2 regions of the Paenibacillus sp. OAE614 genome follow, and region 1 is predicted to be linked to the other one. Evidence: predicted binding sites of a transcription regulator. Region 1 holds the regulator's gene; the other holds the start of a gene.
The links. The regulator LexA, encoded in region 1, represses DNA repair genes until DNA is damaged. The targets are predictions, from matches to a motif close to CGAACATATGTTCG.
Positions count from the first base shown of each region.

Region 1 (7,357 bases):
GGTCGATGACCTTCGGATCGGTCGTGTCGATCATGAGCGGCACTTTGACCTTTTTCACCACAAGCTCCAGGAACAGCTTGATATCCTCCGCTTCATCCCGGTCCGGATCCTGCACGCACACGTCGATGACATGCGCTCCGTTTTTGACCTGGGCCCGGGCGATCTCCGATGCCTCCTCGTACTTCCCTTCCACGATCAGGCGTTTGAATTTGCGAGAGCCGAGTACGTTGGTCCGCTCTCCCACCATATAAGGCCGGTTGTCTGACTCAATGTACACAGGATCGATCCCGGACAGCGCCGGCGGATGGCTCCCTTCCATTTGACGCGGCTGGTAGCCCTTCATGACCTCGTTCAGCGCCCGGATATGATCCGGGGTCGTGCCGCAGCAGCCGCCGGCAATATTGAGCCAGCCCTGCTCCGCAAAGTCTTCCATTTTCCGGGCCAGCGACTCCGGAGACTCATGATAATGCCCGTTCTCATCCGGCAGGCCGGCATTCGGATAGCAGCTGACCGCCGTTTTGGCCATGGAGGCGAGCGAACGGATGTGATCGCGCATGAATTCCGGACCTGTCGCACAGTTAAGGCCGACCGAAATCGGATTCAGGTGCTCCAGTGAAATGTAGAACGCTTCAATGTTCTGCCCGGCCAGGGTCGTCCCCATCGGTTCGATCGTACCGGAAATCATGATCGGCAGCGTGATCCCTGTGCTTGCAAAGGCATTCCGGATTCCGATGCTGCCAGCCTTAACATTCAGTGTATCCTGGCTCGTTTCAAGCAACAGGGCGTCGACTTTGCCCTCGATCAGGGCAACCGCCTGCTCCTCGTAGCTGCTCACGAGCTCCTCAAAAGTTACGCCCCCGGTCACCGACAGCGTCTTCGTCGTCGGGCCGATCGCTCCGATCACGTACCTAGGCTTGTCCGGCGTGCTGAATTTATCCGCCGCTCTGCGGGCAATTTCCGCAGCAAGCAGATTAATCTCCCGCGCCTTCTCGGGAATGTCGTATTCGGACAATACGACCGAGGTAGCGCCGAACGTATTCGTCTCTATGAGATCCGCCCCGGCTTCCAGATACTTCTCGTGGATCTGTTCGATCACATCGGGACGGGTAATGACCAGCATTTCATTACAGCCTTCCAGCTCTTCTCCACCAAAATCCTGAGGGCCAAGGTCGACCTGCTGGATCATGGTACCCATGGCACCGTCCAATATCAATATTCGTTCTTTCATTAATTCCTTCAAGTCAGGTCTGTTCACTGTATGTCCCCCCTGCCAAACGTTAAATCTTAGTTTATCAGAATAGCCCTTATTAGAAAAGTGCAAGAAATGCCTTAAGGGAGGGTTTTGCACCTGATTTTCGTGTAATATATAATCGACAACAAAAGTATGGTTCGTTATAATATGAATTAATCCAAGTGGAAAAGAGGGTTTAGAGATGGCTGAAATCGTGATTCGCAATACGAACGAACGGATTACCGGCGACGATAATGTTCGTGAGTTCCTCAACAATCAAAACGTTCTTTATGAAAAATGGGATGCTTCCAAGCTGCCTCTGGAGCTTCAAACCAATTTTCAACTGAACGACGAGCAGAAAAAGCAAATCCTGGACACCTACGATGAGGAGATCCGTGATCTGGCTGCCCGCCGCGGCTACAAGATCTGGGACGTCATCACCCTGTCCGACGCTACGCCGAACCTGGAAGACCTGCTGAATAAGTTCGAAGAGGTTCATACCCACACGGAAGACGAAATCCGGGCGATCGTGGGCGGCAAAGGAATATTCGTAATCAAGGGCGCAGGCGACATCGGCTACTTCAATGTAGAGCTCGAAGCCGGCGATGTCATCTCCGTTCCGGAAAATACAAACCACTTCTTTACGCTGATGGACAATCGTAAAATTATCGCCGTCCGCCTCTTTATCGAGGAAAACGGCTGGGTCGCCCATCCGGTTCAGGACCCAAGCTTTCAGTCCTAATCCACAAATATAGCGATATACGCAGCAACCCCCGCCTTCGCCAGGAAGGACGGGGGTTGCTTGTCGTTATCAAACGAAACATGATGCTGATTATTCCGCCACGGTCAGCTTTTTCGTCGGCATCGTATGCTGTGGTCCTACCGTAACATGTGACGTGATACTGTAGGTGCCCGCCTGCTCAAAGGATTTATCGAGCGTATACTTCCCTCCGCCGGCATTCTGGGCGGCCACCTTTTCATGGCTGCTGCTGTCGCCTTCCTTCGAGATTTCAATCATAACCTCATCGGCCTTATCGACTGGTTTATCTTTTTGCGTTACGTTCACCTCGATGGTAACTTGATTACCTACCTTGACCTGCTCCGGCGTCCAGCTAAGATCCACCTGCACCGGATCCATCATGCTCTCGCTCATGTCCATGCCCGCATGACCACCGCCGCCGCTGCCGCAGCCTGCTATGCTCCATACCGCCAGCAGCAGCAGAGCAACAAAACCGTACTTTCTCAAGCGAAGTCACTCCCTATACGTCTATCTATGTATGCTGTTTGTCCATATTCTTCATCATTATACATAATTATCGCCTCACCCAAACAATCCATCTGTTAACAAAATGGAACAAATTGACCGGAGAGCGGTCGAGGTTGCTCAGCAAACGGGGCATTCATATGCACAAGGTATAATAAAAGCCTGCCGGACGAAGGATTCCTCCCTCTGGGCAGGCTAACGTATAAAACCAGCTTAAGACCGTTCGGCAATGATGCGATGCAGCTCGGACAGATGCTTGATTTCGTAATCAGGCTCAATGGACGGATCTTTCACTTTTTCGGTGCGGTTGATCCATACCGTGGTCAGTCCGGCGCTGTTTCCGCCTTTGATGTCGGTTGTCTGCTTGTCGCCGACCATGAGCGTCTGTTCCGGTGTTAATCCAAGCAAAGAAAGCGCATGTTCGAAGATGGTCGGATCCGGTTTGCCTTTGCCGAATGTGCCGGAAATGACGATCTCGTCAAAATACGGGGCAAGTTCGGGAACGCCGGCGATCTTCTCCTGCTGGAGCGCAGGACAGCCGTTCGTCAGAAGAAGCAGCTTCTTGTTTCCTTTCAGTTCGTCCAGCACCTGGAAGGTCTCTTCATATACATGGGGGCGGGAGCGACGCTCGGCGGCAAATTGCTCGGCCAATTCTCCGGACAGCTGTTCATCGTCAACACCAAGCTTCAGCAGCCCGCGCCGCCATGATTCCTTGCGGTAGCCTGGAGCGAGCTCCTCAAGTCTGCGAAATTCAGGTTGTTCGCCTGCGCTGAAGTTGGCCCAGAGCCCTTCAAACGGGTTAATTCCAATCATTTGGGTAAAGGCAAACGTGTCATAGGATTGATATAACGTCCTTGCCTCATTGCGGACCGCTTCCTCCAGCTCCTTGGCGTCAATGCCCTTCGCCTTGGCGGCCGTCTCGCATACCGCTTCAAAGGATTCCTTCACGCTGCGCTCATCCCACAACAGCGTATCGTCCAAATCGAAAAAAACAGCTTGTACCGGCATCCTCTTCCATCCTCTCCATTAGCTATCTCTTATATATGTTTATTTTTCCAAAGGGATATTGTGGGTCTGTGCAAAACGCTCCAGACGTTCCCCTATGGCATCAGTGTCGTAGCGATTAATCAGGCGCGTGAACACCCAATTGCCGCCTTTGCCCTTCGGCTCAATCACGACAGAGCCTTTGGCCAGCTTGATCTTGGCGATATTGTCTGCGGTCAGTCGCCGATCCCGGTTGAACTTGATCGTCGATACGGCGTTTTTCTCCACACGCAGGAAAGGCCTGCGCAAAAAGATCATCAAGCCCAGGAACAAGTACATGGCCATAATGATCCAGGTCATGCTGCTGTTTCCTGCCGTACCCTCCTGTCCGATCATCCCGAGCAAAAAGTAGACCGCAGCCAGAGCGACCATCGTAATCGGAAGCACATAGTTTCTTCCTTTATAAATGTCAGCTGAAGGCCCCCCCGCGCTGTAGATGGAAGGCTTCCCTTGCTTCTTTCTCTGCTTATCCAGCTGCGCTGAATTTTTTCTTACCTGTCTTTCCCATGAACGGGCCATTCACGAACCTCCTCAAAATGCTTACGGCTATATAGTTTGAACGAAAGTTTTGCTATTTACTTCCTAATATATAACGGCCCAATACTGCTTACAGCATTTATTCCTGTAGTTTCATATTCTATATAATAGAACAAATGAAGGAAACTTGGTGCGCTTACATAGAAGCATTCTGTTATCGGTAGTGAGCCATACAAAACCTTGAGTCAGTCTATACCATGATCGAATGTATGAGTCTAATCCAGCTGGTGTTATTTCTTCTCTTCATCCACCCATTCAATCGAGTCCAGCTGCTGTCTGAAATTTCTGCGGACATTCTGAAGGTATCTCTCACGAAGCTTGGCCCGTTCTTCGATCTCCTCTTCGGTTAAACCGGATTCCTTTTGCTTGCGCGCAAGCTCATTAATTCTCTCTACAACGCTATCGATATCCATACAATTACTCCTCCAATATTCAAGTCATACCTAACTTTGCCATGATAAAAAGAGCTTGTCAAGGTTCACACCTTTCCAAGCTCTTGATCATTTATCTTCTATTAATATTGTGGGAGTGCCAATACTTCTCCGGCTTGAATTTCGCTGCTGGTTAAATCGTTATACTTCTTCACCGCCATAATATATGCGCGGATATCCATGTCTTCCGGCTTATGGGCAGAAGCGATTCCCCACAGCGTATCGCCTTGCTGAACGATGACATTTTTCTCTAACCGAACATCATCCGAGGTTCCTGCGAATACGCGAACGACACCTGTGCATCCCACCAAAATAATCAGGGCCGCTAGGATCAGTTTGATCAAGGCAGGGCCTGGCGCGAAGGACTGGACTTTCTTCAACCAAGGAGTTGCTATAGCTTCATTGATGGATGGGTTAACGGATGGGTTATTATAAATACTTTGGTATGTAGTGTGTTTCAGCATAAATATTACGCCTCCAAACGTTTGTTCTTGTTTTATGAGAACAATATAACACGAACATTTGTTTTGTTCAACACTTTTTTCGAACAATTGTTCCTATGTTTTTAGAGACAGGTTTCCTTCATTCAGAAGCCGCAAAAATCCCGCTCCATCAAAGCAAAATCATTTAGAACTTATGTTTGTACGAACGGCAGTTCTATGTTATAATTTTACCAAACGTTACTAAATGGGGTTGATGGGGAATGTCAAAGATATCTAGCCGGCAGCAAGCGATATTGGAATTTATCAGAAATGAAGTCCGCGCCAAGGGTTATCCTCCGTCCGTCCGAGAGATCGGTGAGGCGGTAGGGTTGGCTTCCAGCTCGACTGTACACGGCCATTTGGACCGACTGGAGAAGAAAGGCTTGATCCGCAGAGACCCTACGAAGCCGCGTGCCATTGAACTGTTGGGACAAGAAGAATCCGAGAGCAGCAATCTGTTCACGCATACGATCGCCAGAGTTCCCGTAGTAGGCAAGGTCACAGCGGGAGTGCCGATCACGGCAACGGAGAACATTGAAGATTACTTCCCTCTGCCGCAGCACTATGTCGGAGATGAGAAAGTGTTTATGCTTTCCGTCGTTGGGGACAGTATGATCGAGGCGGGCATTCATAACGGTGACTACGTCATCGTGAGACAGCAGCAGACAGCTGATAACGGGGACATCGTCGTTGCCATGACGGATGAGGATGAAGCAACCGTGAAGACGTTTTACAAGGAGAAAGACCATATCCGGCTTCAACCGGAGAACCCGGCTTACGAACCTTTGCGTCTGAACCATGTCACCATTCTGGGCAAAGTCGTCGGGCTGTTCCGCGATATTCACTAGCAGATGATGCTGGACAAGCAGCAATAGAGCCCTTGCTCTTCCTTACTCAGGAAGGTCAAGGGCTCTTTTCGGCGTTGGGATCAAGGCAGGATGATTCAGGTGGGACACGCCTCACGGGAATCCGCCGTTTGCTCCAGACGGTACTCCGTCGGGGTTTTTCCCGTCTTTTTGCGGAACACCTGGGTAAAATGCTTGACGTCCACATATCCGACTTTGTCCGAAATATCGGCCAGCTTCAAATGCGTTTGCAGCAGCAGCTTGCAGGCTTGTTCGATCCGCAGATTGGTGACGTATTCCTTGAAGCCGCTTCCTGTCTTCTGCTTAAACAGCTGGCTGAAGTAGACCGGATTCAGGAACACGACCGAAGCTACCTTTTCCAGGGACAGATCCGTATGATAGTGCGCTTTGATGTACTGCACCGCAACCTCGATCGCTCGGTTACCGCCCGGGTTGTTGTATTCGTAGTCCAGCGATGCCGATTCCTGGCGCATCCGCCGCACTTCCTCCGGCACCCGGTGAATGTCTGTGATGAGTCCCGTCGACTGAATCTGGAAAGGCACCTTGACGCATCGTTTCAAGTTAGCGCGCAGCTCATCCGTCAGACGTTTCATGCCGCCCTCTTCCCCCAGCGAGACGAGGCCGATCAGGCTCGTTTCGTCCATGCTTGTCACAAATCCGCAGCCGTGCGCTTCAATCAGCTCACCAAGCACATTTTCAATAATAAAATGCTCCAGATGCACCGGCGCCTCGCTCTCCATCTTAACCATCACCAGTTGGAATGCGGGGTAGCTCTCAATTATTGAGGCGACGTCAAGGCGCCCGGTATCGAGTCCGCTCGCCCAGCGCTGAAATACCGCCTCGCGCAAATACTTCAGGTTAGACTTCAGCAGCTCCGCCTCGCGAACGATTTCATTCTCCCGATCCATCTCCTGAGCAAGTCCGGATATCATGGAGAGCAGCAGCTCTTTCCCGATCGGCTTGAGCATATAGTCCTTAGCCCCAAGCTTGACGGCTTCCTGGGCGTAGGAAAACTCGGAATAAGCCGAAATAATGACCCATTTGATATGCGGATAACTGCCTTGGCACAGCTGCATCAATTCAAGGCCCGTCATTCCCGGCATGAGGATATCGGTCAGCACCAGGTCAATCCGGTGTCTGCGCAGCTGCTGAACCGCTTCCTCCGGATTCGCTGCCAGGTGAACATAATGCTGCGGATAGGCCCGGTGGATGGTGCGCTTAATTCCGTCACGGATCACATGCTCATCGTCCACGACTAAAATGTTCATCTTCCATTCCTCCTTGGTGCCGGATTGGTAAACGGATGGTTACCGTCGTTCCTTCCCCTTCTTGACTGTCCAAGTATAAACCGTACGGACTGCCGAACATCATTCGGATCCGCTCATGCACATTGCTCAAACCGATGCCACGGCGAAGCACAGGGCCGTCTCTGTCCTCCGCTATGGGCGACGTGCGGTTCCCGCCCTCCAGCAAGCTTCTGACCCGCATCAGCGTGTCTTCGT
Region 1 is NZ_JBEPOD010000001.1:4,089,969-4,097,325, forward strand. It holds gene metH (methionine synthase) at 1-1,228, opposite strand, end outside; gene ABIE48_RS18720 (1,2-dihydroxy-3-keto-5-methylthiopentene dioxygenase) at 1,434-1,973, shown strand; gene ABIE48_RS18725 (FixH family protein) at 2,064-2,477, opposite strand; gene ABIE48_RS18730 (HAD family hydrolase) at 2,709-3,503, opposite strand; gene ABIE48_RS18735 (hypothetical protein) at 3,543-4,058, opposite strand; gene ABIE48_RS18740 (DUF896 domain-containing protein) at 4,307-4,489, opposite strand; gene ABIE48_RS18745 (LysM peptidoglycan-binding domain-containing protein) at 4,591-4,971, opposite strand; gene lexA (transcriptional repressor LexA) at 5,211-5,837, shown strand; gene ABIE48_RS18755 (response regulator transcription factor) at 5,933-7,123, opposite strand; gene ABIE48_RS18760 (sensor histidine kinase) at 7,098-7,357, opposite strand, start outside.

Region 2 (7,357 bases), 610 kb from region 1:
TTTGGGACGATGAGGAGGAAAATGGGCCCGGGATGCTGGTGTACAGCTTGAGTGGCAGGCTGCCTTCGATTTTGCAGCAGAACGGTTCGATAAGCGTGCTATCCCAGCCGGAATGGGCGCCGCCTAAGGTGGAGTTTACGAACGATTTTGGGCTGAAGGTTCAATATGCGGACCGGCTTGCCAAGCACGGGATCTATGCCGTCAACGGCCATTTGAAGCTGTACCGGGTAAATTCCCGATCCGGAGCGGCTCAGGAGCTGTACGAGTCCGCCCGCCCGGTCTACGGTATATCCGCATCACCTGACAACGACCGTGTAGCGCTGCTGGTAGCTTCGGACGACACGTTTGGTCCGGATGCCGACTTGATTGTGCTGGACCGGGACGGGAACAAGCTGCTCCACCGGCCGAGAGCGAGCTATTTGTCACACAGCGACGGATTCCTTTTTATTTATCCTTTAGCCTGGAACGATAACGAGACCGTTACGGTCCCTGTTGACGGATATAAGGAGGGCAGAACCCGTGGCGTTCTTCATATCCGTCTGAACCGGGAGGGGGCGTCCTACGAAGCCGATCCAAAGCTGCCGGCCGCGGCCAGGCGAATTTTGGCTCAGCACGCAAGGGTCGCAAAGGAAACGGACATCACCGCCTTTATCGCAGCAACCGGGAATCCCTCCGGTTTGTATGCGGTCCAACTGGCCAATCGCGACGTATGGATTGTCGATATTCTGAAAGGGAAGGCGCTCAAAGCCGGCGTCGGCTATCCGCTGCGCTGGACGAAGGATAACCGGCTGTGGCTGGCGGCCAACCGCTCGGAGCTGCCGGTCTATTATAGCGGTAAGTAATATGCCATGCGAGGCAAAATGATGATGCATTCGATGATCAGCGTATCATTTATCCAAACCCCAAACCCCAAACCCCAAACCCCAAACACCAAAATGTTAAAAATCCCTTCTCGCCGGATGCGAAAAGGGATTTTTGAATTTTTTACCCAGGCTATATAAACAGCGTGCTTTTTTCAATTCCAAGGCTAAAGCTCTCGCTTTGTCCGGGTTACTATCATTCCTGCTTATAGCGATGGACCAGCTTGTCCCGGTGGGAAGCAAAAATGTCCTCCAGTCCGATGTCGTATTTGTTGGCGATCACAATCAGATTCCCCAGCACGTCGCCAAGTTCTTCCACAAGCTCCTGCTTATGCTCGTCATACGTACCCACGGCCTCATCCGGCCGGTCCCGGCCGATTTCAAGCGCCCGAATCGCCCGGGCTACTTCGCCGGTCTCCTCCGCCAAAAAGCCGATCCGGATAAAGATATCGAGCTCCGACCAGCCCCGCTGTTCATAATACTCCTTGACCCACTGCTGAAATGCGTTCACATCCACAGACTCCGCCTCCTCTTGCAATTCATGTTCTAGTGATAGGCACTTCTTTAAGTATAAGGGATGGAGGCAAGAAGTTGGTGCGTTATTCAAAGGCTGGATTGAGGGCAAAAACCATTATTTACATTTTGGTACACATTAAATAGGCTGAAAAATCATAGAAAGGAAGGGAAATCCGAACATTAAGCCTTAGAGAACTAATATTCATGGATCTTAGACAGCAAAAAATTCACTTGGAGCGCCCCTTAGGCTGCTAGGAGATCACGTGGAACGGCCGGTAATTTCAGGGTTGGACGCCATGATCGTTTCCGCCGCGCGCCATACCTCCGGCAAAAAGTCGATGACCGCAGCGGCACGCACGCTGAAGTCCTGGACGGAGTGAAAGCCGAGATCGGCCAGAAATGCTTCCAGACCGGGGGCAAGCTCTTTTTGCACTTTCGGATCACTGTCTGCGGCGAGAATTTTGTGGCAGCGTGCGAAGGTGGCGCCCATCCAAAACACCGCCTCACGGTGGAATCCTTGTTCAATTAACGTTATGCTCCCGTCGATGGCGATCGGGCGGGAAACCGGAGAAATGTCGCTGCTGAAGAAAAAGGGCGTTTTGGCGGCGGCAGCCGCGGTGTCGAAGGTACGCTCGAGCGACCTGACATGCTGCAACGCCCGCTCCGGCTCCAAATCGGCACAGCCGAGGTGGCGAAGCAGCTCGGGGTACAGCGAGCTCAGGCCGTAATCTTCCAATACGCCGCGGACGGCTGCGTAACGGAGCCGCACCGTCGGGTTTTTCAGGGCGGCGAGCAGCAGCACATGCGTGGTGATGCCCGTAGGGAAGAGCCAGGATGTGAACAAGTCATGCAGCGGCAGGGACAAGTCGAGGCCGAGCAGAGACCGCTTGATTTGCTGCAGGACGTTTTCGCACCGCTGCCGCACCCAAACCTCATCGGCAAAATGCCGTGATACTTCTGAATACAGGCGATGCAAATGGCTATGGGGATCGGAGATGATCGTATTCACCCGGAACGGGCCTGCCAGATGGTGCGAGACGAGCACCTTTTGCACCGAGGACAGCTCGGATAGGGAGATGTAAGAGCCTTCGATCAGGGTATCCCGATATATGAACTTACCCGGTTTTAACGGCGGCTCCGCCAGTTCGGACACGACCATCACGTCGATATCGGAGCTTGGAGACATCGGGGCATCTTCCGGCATTCCGATCGTGGAACCCGTGAAATAAGCACCCATAAATCCTTTTTCCTTTGAGGCTTGGTGCATCACCCAGTCCGCTGCAGCGGCTCTTGCTGAACCGACCGTACCGGGCTGATTTTCAGACGAGCTTGAAGAATCCTTGATATCCACCGTACTTCCTCCCTTTGCCTTAAAGTGGGAACGTCCTCATTATAGAATGTCAGGTGAAAAATGGTAGACTGTTTGTTTTTGGGAATATGAGCTATAATAGCAATATAAGGAGCCGAAAGGCTCCTTTTTTCGTTGGATTCCGGCTTACAGGCCGCAGAAGGACAAGGGGTTGACATGAAACCAAAAGGTTTCGTATAATCCATGTGAAACCAAATGGTTTCACATTCGAATGTAAACCGGGTTGATTGACTGCATATGGAGGTATTTATACATGGAAAATTCAACAAACAATGCTTTGCCTGATATCCGCCACACCGGCGTATTCCAGGCTCCGATTCAGAAAGTGTGGGAGGCGGTGGCGACTCCAGAAGGGCTGTCCGCCTGGTTCATGCCCAATGACATGCAGCCCGTCGTAGGCCACGAATTTCACATTAATGCCGGTCCGTACGGCATGTCGCCGTGCAAGGTGACCGAAGTGGATCCGCCGCACCGGCTGGCGTTCCGCTGGGGCAAGGACTGGACGCTTGCTTTCGAGCTGAAGGAGCTGGACGGCAAAACGGAAGTAACGCTCATTCACTCCGGCTGGAGCGCGGACCAAGTGACCGAGTTCAACCAGCCGCATACGATCGTGCGCGAGACGATGGACCAAGGCTGGGCCGGACTCCACCAGAAGCTGGGCAGATACGTCGAGGCATAAGCATGACGGCGACTGCGTCCAAGCACGACGTATTCCAGGCCGTGGCCGACCCGACCCGGCGCCAGCTGTTGAAGCTGCTGTCCGATCAGGAGATGCCCGTAACGGTTCTCAGCAGCCATTTTCCGATGAGCCGGACGGCGGTTTCCAAGCATCTGCGGATTCTGTCGGAGGCAGGACTGGTGAAGGAAAGGAAGGTCGGCCGCGAGACAAGGTACCGGCTGGATCCGGGGCCCTTGCAGGAGCTCAAGGATTGGTACTCCTATTTTGAACGCTTTTGGGAGAACAAGATGGCAGCCCTGCAGCACTTCGTGGAGTCGGATGGTTCCGAACGCTTCCCTGCCCCGCTAACCCTTGTGGAAGAGGAGAAGGAACAAGATTAGCCGGTGATTCAATCTCTCTATGCTGAACGATGATCCCTGCATGATCGCCGGAAGGCTGGAAACTAGCATTCGTAAAAATCTAGCAAAACAAGAGACAGCGGTACAAGAGGATCACCTCCTCCTGTACCGCTGTTTGGCATGCCGGGAAACGGCGTTCCTTCGGTTTGATCGTATCTGGAAAATTGTAAAAAACGGTAAGTGCCTCCTTTTTACAGTTCCGCAAACATACGTTCTTTTCAAAAAAGGTTGTGTTATACTTATATTTAATAGTTTTCGAGGTTTACATACGAAGGAGGCAACACCATGTCGGTTCATTTTCTGATCGGACGATCCGGTAGCGGCAAGACGACGGCGATCCTAAGCGAGATTACGTCCCGGCTGCAAGCAGAGCCTAAGGGCAGTCCGATGATCCTGCTTGTTCCCGAGCAGGGCTCATTCCAGGCGGAGCACAGCCTGGTATCATCAGGGGCTGTCAAAGGCAGCGTCCGCGCGCAGGTTCTCAGCTTCCGGCGCCTGGCGTACCGGGTGATGCAGGAGACCGGCGGGTCGGCGAGAGTCGGCATCAGCGAAGAAGGCAAAAAAATGCTGCTGTACAAAATCATTCAGCGCCGCAAAGAGGAGCTGAAGCTGTTCGGTGCCTCCGGTGACCAGCTGGGTTTCATAGGCAAGCTGAACGAGCTGTATACCGAGCTCAAGCGGTACTGCGTAGATTCCGCCGTGCTGGAAGAGCATTTGACCCAACTGACGGAGCAGAAGGCGGCCGCGCCGATCCTGCGCTATAAGCTGGAGGATTTATGGACGGTGTACCGCGACTTTGAACAGGAAATATCACCGCTTTATATAGATGATGAAGATACGCTCGTCACTTTGGCCGAAGGGATTCGCAGCTCGTCTTATGTCAAAGGTGCGGACGTATGGATCGACGGCTTCCACGGGATGACTCCGCAGGAATACGGGGTTGTTCGCGAGCTGATGGCCCATGCGTCATCGGTCACCATTGCGCTCACGCTGGACAAGCCGTACCACGGCAGCATGGAGCCGCATGAGCTGGACCTGTTTCACCCGACCGCCACGACTTACATCAAGCTAAGAGGAATGGCCGAGGAGCTGGGCATCGAAACGAACGATTCGATTCTGACGGCATCGGACCTGCCCAAATTCCGCCTCAGCCCGCGGCTTGCTCATTTAGAGCGCGGTTATGACCGCCGGATTCCCTGGAAGGGGCAGGAGAAAGATCAGGTTCAGGAAACCGAAGGGATTTCCCTCTATGCGGCCGAGAACCGGCGCACCGAAGTGGAAGGGGCTTTGAGGGAGATGCTGCGCCTGGCCAGGGAGGAAGGGGCGAGATACCGCGAAATGGCCGTGTTCGTCCGTAATTTGGGCGATTACGAGCATTTGGTGGAACCCCTGTTCCGGGACTACGGCATTCCGTTCTTTCTCGACCAGAAGCGAAGCGAGCTGCACCATCCGCTGGTGGAGTTTATTCGCTCCGCATTGGATGTCGTGCGCCGGAACTGGCGGCATGAGGACGTATTCCGCTGCATCAAGAGCGACCTGCTGCTTCCGCTGGACGGGTCGCTGGGGCGGGAGGATATGGACGTGCTGGAGAACTACGCCCTCGCCTGCGGAATTCAGGGATACCGCTGGACGGACGGCCGCCCGTGGAAGGCTGTTCCGAGCCTGTCCCTGGAAGAAAACGGCGGAGAGCGACGCAAATCCGGAGAGCAGCTTCTCAGCCTGATGGAGCACTGCCGGAGGGTGGTCAGCGAGCCGCTGCTGGCCTTCGGCAAGCGGGTGAAGAAGGCGGGCAGCGCCGAGGAGCTCAGCACAGCGGTCTTCCGTCTGCTCGAGGAAGCCGACATTCCCGAGAAGCTGGACCTGTGGAGCCGCGAAGCGCTGGAGTCCGGGCGCCCGGAGGCGGCGAGGGAACACCGCCAGCTGTGGGATGCGGTCCTGGAGCTGCTGGATCAGATTGTGGAAATGATGGGTACGGAGAAGATGGCCTTCGAGCTGTTTGCCGGCATTCTGGAAACGGGGCTGAGCGAACTGAAGCTGGGCCTCGTTCCGCCTGCGCTCGATCAGGTGCTGGTCGGAAATATGGACCGGACGCGGACGGGTGGCGTAAAGTACGCGTTTCTGCTCGGCGTCAACGACGGAGTCATCCCGGCCGTGTTTCAGGATGACGGGGTGCTGACCGAACAGGAGCGCTCCCTGCTGTCGCAAACCGGAATGGAGCTGGCGCCTGGCATTTCGCGCAAGCTGCTCGACGAACGGTTCCTGATTTACAACGCTCTGACCTCGGCCAGCCGGCATGTGTGGGTCAGCTATCCGGCCGCAGACGATGAGGGCAAGGAGCTGCTGCCGTCCGAAGTGGTGCGACATGTCCGCAAAATGTTCCCCGGTCTGCCGGTTCGCCGTCTGTCGGCGCAGCCATCGGCAGAGCAGCGGGAAGAAGAGCTGCTTGCGTATTTGTCCCACCCCCGCCAGAGCCTCAGCCATTTGATCATTCAGCTGCGCAAATGGAAGCAGGGCGCGGAAATCCCGCAGCTGTGGTGGGATGTGTACAACTGGTATATCCGGGAACGGGAATGGAAGGGGGCGCTGGATATGCTGCTGCGGTCGCTATTTTACCGCAACGATACCCGCCAGCTGGAGCCGCAGACCAGCCGCAGGCTGTACGGTGCCAAAATCCGGACGAGCGTGTCCCGCATGGAGCGGTTCGTGGCTTGCCCGTTTTCACACTTCGCTTCACACGGGCTGAAGCTGCGCGAACGGCAGCTGTACCGCCTGCAGGCGCCGGATATCGGCCAGCTGTTCCACGCGGCGCTGACCCAAATGGCGCTGCGGCTGCAGGAACAGAAGCGGAGCTGGGGAAGCCTGACCGCCGAAGAGTGCCGGCGCGAAGCGGAAACAACTGTAGAGCGCCTCGCTCCGATGTTGCAGGGAGAAATTTTGATGAGCAGCAAGCGCTACGGCTACATTTCACGCAAGCTCAAAAGTATCGTAAGCCGCGCCTCTGTCATTCTGGGCGAACAGGCACGGCGGGGAAGCTTTGAGCCGGTCGGCCTGGAGCTGGATTTTGGCCCGGGTAAACCGCTGCCTCCGCTGGCCTTCTCCCTCGAGAACGGAACGGTGATGGAGGTCATCGGGCGAATCGACCGGGTGGATATGGCCCAAGGCGAAAACGGACTGCTGCTGCGTGTAATCGATTATAAGTCCGGACAGAAGGACCTGCGGCTTCATGAGGTGTACTACGGCTTGTCCCTGCAGATGCTGACCTATCTGGACGTGCTGTTGACCTATGCGGAGCACTGGCTGGGCAGCAAGGCGCTGCCGGCGGGAACGCTGTATTTTCACGTGCATGATCCGATCCTGCAGTCGAGCAACGGGCTGACGATGGAGCAGGCGGCGGAAGAGCTGCTCAAACGGTTTAAAATGAAGGGGCTGCTGCTGGCCGACCGCGACGTCATATCCAAAATGGACGCATCTCTGGACAAAGGCCATTCATCCATCCTTCCGGTTGCCGTCAAATCGGACGGAAGCTTCTACAGCT
Region 2 is NZ_JBEPOD010000001.1:4,696,802-4,704,158, reverse strand. It holds gene ABIE48_RS21735 (hypothetical protein) at 1-842, shown strand, start outside; gene ABIE48_RS21730 (MazG nucleotide pyrophosphohydrolase domain-containing protein) at 1,057-1,377, opposite strand; gene ABIE48_RS21725 (hypothetical protein) at 1,636-2,727, opposite strand; gene ABIE48_RS21720 (SRPBCC family protein) at 2,999-3,424, shown strand; gene ABIE48_RS21715 (ArsR/SmtB family transcription factor) at 3,427-3,804, shown strand; gene addB (helicase-exonuclease AddAB subunit AddB) at 4,108-7,357, shown strand, end outside.
Region 2: the regulator LexA is predicted to act here: its motif matches at 4,025-4,038, upstream of addB (helicase-exonuclease AddAB subunit AddB).